2 regions of the Arthrobacter sp. B1I2 genome follow, and region 1 is predicted to be linked to the other one. Evidence: riboswitches for the same ligand, from Rfam matches in the RefSeq annotation. Region 1 holds a riboswitch; the other holds the start of a gene.
What was found. A riboswitch is a leader RNA that binds a small molecule or an ion and turns the genes downstream of it on or off. The one in region 1 is predicted to bind glycine.
Positions count from the first base shown of each region.

Region 1 (2,467 bases):
CATGGCCGTGAGGGTGGTAGCCAGGACCCTCGCCTTGTGGTGGGCGGTCTCGGCGATCGCCTTCAGCCCGTCCGGGCCGTGGTAGACCGCGTAGAAGGAGGAAACGATGGCCAGCAGCGCCTGGGCGGTGCAGATGTTGGAGGTGGCCTTCTCGCGGCGGATGTGCTGCTCGCGGGTCTGCAGCGCCAGGCGGTAGGCGGGTGCGCCGGCGTTGTCCTTGGAGACACCCACGATCCTGCCTGGAAGGGTGCGTTCCAGGCCCTTCCGGACGGCCATGTAGGCGGCGTGCGGTCCCCCAAAGAACAACGGCACGCCAAAACGCTGGGTGGAGCCGACGGCGATGTCCGCGCCCTGCTCACCCGGAGGAGTGATCAGGGTGAGGGCCAGCAGGTCCGCGGCAACGGTGACCAGCGCGCCGCGCTCCTTCGCTGCGGTGATCACGGCGGACTGGTCCCAGACCCGGCCGGAGACGCCGGGCTGCTGCAGCACAATGCCGTTGATGGTCCCTTCCGGCAGGCCCTGGGAGAGATCGGCGACTTCCACGTCAAAGCCGAGGGCTTCGGCGCGGCCCTTGACGATGGCGATGGTCTGCGGGAGGCAGTCGGCGTCCATAACCGTTTTGCCGTCGGCCGCGGGCTTGGTCTTGTTTGCGCGGCGCATCAGCAGCACGGCCTCTGCCACGGCGGTTGCTTCATCCAGCAGCGAGGCATTGGCCACCGGTAGGGCCGTCAGGTCCTGGACCATGGTCTGGAAGTTCAGCAGTGCCTCAAGCCGGCCCTGGGAGATTTCCGGCTGGTACGGGGTGTAGGCGGTGTACCAGGAGGGGGATTCGAGGATGTTGCGGCGGATCACCGGCGGGGTCACGGTGTCGTAGTAGCCCTGGCCGATCATCTGGACAGCGGTCTTGTTCCTGCCCGCGATCCGGCGGAGCTCGGCAAGGACCTCCACCTCGCTGAGGGCGTCGGTCAGCTTGAGCGCGGTTTCCTGGCGGATGGAGGCGGGAACGGCAACGTCCACGAGGCCATCCACGCTGTCGTAGCCCACGGCCTTGAGCATGGTGTCGACGTCGGCCTGGCGGCGCGCGCCGATATGGCGGTCAACAAACGATGTTGGAAGCGATTGAATCGTCATGAGGAACTCCGGTTCTGGCCGGCCTGAGGTGGCACGGCGTGTGATGGGTTCCTCCCCGCTCTGTATTGGACCTGAGAGATTCCGCGTTGCCTGCTCTTGGCAGGGGGCCGCTTGCACCGTCGGTGAACCGGACTGAAGCCCGGTTGCTTTCCAGAGTCGCCTCGCCATGACGGTACGTGGGCCTGAGAGATTCCTGGGGAGGATTTGCTCCTACGGCGCCTGCCCGGTGGATGCCGGGAGGACTCTCCCGTCACAGCTCGAAAGGCTTATTCAAATGTGGGTGATTCGGCTCACAAGGTATCGGGATATGCGGCCCTCTGGCAAATCGGCGGCAGCGTTTGGGGCTGGACCCGGCATCTGAAGCGCGCTGGCACCTGCTTTGTGTCGGGAGGGGTTTGACATTCGATCGTGACGGACACCACACTGAACCCCGGGATCGGCGCCTGCCAGTGGCTGGCTCAGCGTATCCGGAGCGGCTGGTTGCCGGCGCCCATCCCATCGCATGACGGCTGTGGCCCAAAAGGCTGCGGCTTCCAACTGAACACGCCTTCGACCTGCGGCGGGAGAGCCCTGCCGGTACATCCAGCAGGCGCCGTAGGAGCAAATCCTCCCCAGGAAACTCTCAGGCCCCCGTACCGCCGCGGACAGGCAACTCTGGAAAGCAGCCAGGCATGTCCCTGGCTCACCGACGGTGCAAGCGGCTTTGGCTGCGGAAACTCTCAGGTCCACAACAGAGCGGGGAGGAACCAAATCTTTTGCGGCACCCAAGAAGCCGCTTTATCGATGGAGTTCCTCATGGCGATTCATCCCCCCACGTCCAACGGCGAACCAGCCCGCAATCACGGCGCCACCACGGCAGCCCGCAGCGAGCCTCCCCACCTGGAGCGGCAGCTTACCAACCGGCATATCCAGCTCATCGCCATCGGCGGCGCGATTGGAACCGGCCTCTTCATGGGCTCGGGCAAGACCATCTCCGCGGCCGGCCCATCCGTGATCTTCGTGTACACGATCATCGGCTTCATGCTCTTCTTCGTCATGCGGGCCATGGGCGAACTGCTGCTGAGCAACCTGAACTACAAGTCCTTCAGCGACTTCGCAGCTGACCTCCTGGGGCCCTGGGCAGGCTTCTTCACCGGCTGGACGTACTGGTTCTGCTGGGTGATCACCGGAATCGCGGACGTCATCGCCATCGCCGGCTACTCACGGGAACTTTGGCCGGCCCTGCCGCTCTGGATCCCGGGCCTGGCCACGGTGGCCATCCTGCTCCTGCTGAACCTCGCCACCGTCAAGGCTTTCGGCGAGACCGAGTTCTGGTTCGCCCTCATCAAGATCATCG
Region 1 covers NZ_JAUSYC010000001.1:579,432-581,898, reverse strand. Annotated here, with positions in the region: gene gcvP (aminomethyl-transferring glycine dehydrogenase) at 1-1,131, opposite strand, end outside; glycine riboswitch at 1,292-1,391, opposite strand; glycine riboswitch at 1,682-1,779, shown strand; glycine riboswitch at 1,780-1,875, shown strand; gene cycA (D-serine/D-alanine/glycine transporter) at 1,927-2,467, shown strand, end outside.

Region 2 (2,467 bases), 380 kb from region 1:
ACAACAGTTGCACGCCGGTGGGATCCAGGGCGCGGGTGATGGCGGGCAGGGTAAAGGTCAGTGCGGTGTTGTCCACCGCCACCAGCAGCACGGGAAACATCAGCAGCCCCAGCGCCAGCCAGTCGCGCCAGGGGGAGCGGGATGCGGTGGTGCCCCCGCGGGCAGGTGCGGAGCTGTTGGTGGAGGTTGTCATAAAATAACTATACCGTCCAGACGGTATAGTTTGGAATTGCGGCCATTCCGTTTTCGCGCCAGGTGGAGGGCATGATGGAAGGCATGCCCCGAAAGCCAGTAGCCCGTGACGCGGTCCTTGACGCCTTCGAGTCCCTGCTGATCGAGGTGGGGGAGCGGGCGGCCACCCTTGATGCAGTGGCCCGCAAGGCCGGGGTGTCCAAGGGCGGCCTCCTCTACCACTTTCCCAGCAAGGAAGCGCTCATCGCGGTGCTGCTGGACCGGCTGGAGGGCCTGGCCCGGGAAGACGCTGACGCGATGGCTTCGGCCAGTGAAGGTGCAGCGGCGTACTTCATCCGTTCCTCGGTCTGGGCGGACACCCCGCTGGACCGTGCAATCGTGGCCGCCACCAGGCTTGCGGAAGTGGCGCATGAAGAGACACGGCGCCGTTTTGCGGCCATCCAGCAGCGGTGGCTGGACGAGATCGCGGCGGATGTGGGGCCGGGCCTGGCCAAAGCCGTCCTCTACATGGGTGACGGGTTGTACTTCAATGCCATGCTGTCCGTGGCGCCCGCGCCGGAAGGGGGAGCGGCCGCTGACGTGGAGGAACTCCTGGCCGCTTTGGAACGGCTTCGCAGGTAGCCCGGGCCATTTGCCGGGAGGGGTTGCGGCGTAGGACAATAGAAAGTTGTGAGGGCTGTCACCGGCCCTCATGATTCAACAAATGAATAGCCTTTGATCTGCGGCGGGAGAGTTCTGCCGGAAGTACAGGCAGGCGCCGTAGGAGCAAATCCTCCCCAGGAATCTCGCAGGCCCCTGTACCGCCGCGGCGAGGCACCTCTGGAAAGCAGCAGGCAGTTCCTGCCTCCCCCGGGAGCGAAAAGACTGTTGTGCTCACCGACGGTGCAAGCGGGTCCTGCCCAGGCAGGCAACGCGGAAACTCTCAGGTCCAATACAGAGCGGGGAGGAACCCGACTAGCTGTGGCGTACCCTTCGCCGCCTGAGTAAATGGAGTTCCTTCGTGCCGGTTACCCCAGCCTCCACCACCTTCGTAGACCGCCATATCGGCGCCCGCCGCCAGGCCGACGTCGACACCATGCTCAAAGCCGTAGGCTACGATTCGGTCGACTCCCTGGTTGACACCGCGGTACCCAAGGTCATCCGCCAGGAAACCGCCCTTCGCCTGCAGGACGCCCTCAGCGAGGTTGAAGTCCTCACCGAACTGCGGAAGCTTGCCGCAAAAAACAAGACGGCAGTGCAGCTGATCGGCCAGGGCTACTCGGACACCGTGACCCCGCCGGTGATCCGCCGCAACATCCTTGAGTCCCCGGCCTGGTACACCGCCTACACCCCGTACCAGCCGGAGATCTCCCAGGGCCGGCTTGAGGCGCTGCTGAACTTCCAGACCATGGTGCAGGACCTGGTGGGACTGCCCATCGCCAACGCCTCGCTGCTGGATGAAGCAACCGCCGTGGCCGAGGCCGTGCTGCTGATGCGCCGGGCGAACAAGACCAAGCCCGCGGCCGACGGCAAGACTGTCCTGGACGTGGACGTGCTGCCGCAGACCATCGCCATCGTCAAAGGCCGCGCAGAAGCCCTCGGCTTCGAGGTGGAGGTGGCGGACCTCTCCCAGGGCCTGCCGGAAGGCGACATCAATGGTGTCGTATTGCAGCAGCCCGGTGTCTCCGGCCGGGTCTGGGACCAGTCCGCCGTGATCGCCGCAGCGAAGGAGCGCGGCGCGCTGGTCACCGTTGCCGCGGACCTGCTGGCCCTCACCCTGATCACTCCTCCGGGTGAGCAGGGCGCGGACATCGCCGTCGGCTCCACCCAGCGTTTTGGCGTGCCGTTGTTCTTCGGCGGCCCGCACGCGGCCTACATGGCCGTCCGGAAGGGCCTGGAGCGTTCGCTGCCCGGCCGCCTGGTGGGTGTGTCCAAGGACGACGCCGGCGTTCCCGCCTACCGTTTGGCGCTGCAGACCCGCGAGCAGCACATCCGCCGCGAGAAGGCCACCTCCAACATCTGTACTGCCCAGGCGCTGCTGGCCATCGTCGCGTCCATGTATGCCGTGTACCACGGACCGGACGGGCTGAAGGCGATCGCCGGAACGGCGCACGGCCACGCCCGTGTCCTGGCGGCCTCGCTTGCGGCTGCCGGCGTTGAGGTCCTGCACAAGAGCTTCTTCGACACCCTGACCGTGCGGGTCCCGGGACGGGCCGCCGGCATCATCGCCGACGCCGAGGCGCGGAGGATCAACCTGCGCAGCATCGACGGCGACACCGTGGGCATCGCCCTCGAC
Region 2 covers NZ_JAUSYC010000001.1:200,541-203,007, reverse strand. Annotated here, with positions in the region: gene QFZ57_RS00925 (MFS transporter) at 1-193, opposite strand, end outside; gene QFZ57_RS00920 (TetR/AcrR family transcriptional regulator) at 277-813, shown strand; glycine riboswitch at 908-1,005, shown strand; gene gcvP (aminomethyl-transferring glycine dehydrogenase) at 1,193-2,467, shown strand, end outside.
Region 2: linked by a shared signal. The riboswitch ahead of gcvP (aminomethyl-transferring glycine dehydrogenase) and the one ahead of gcvP (aminomethyl-transferring glycine dehydrogenase) in region 1 are both predicted to bind glycine.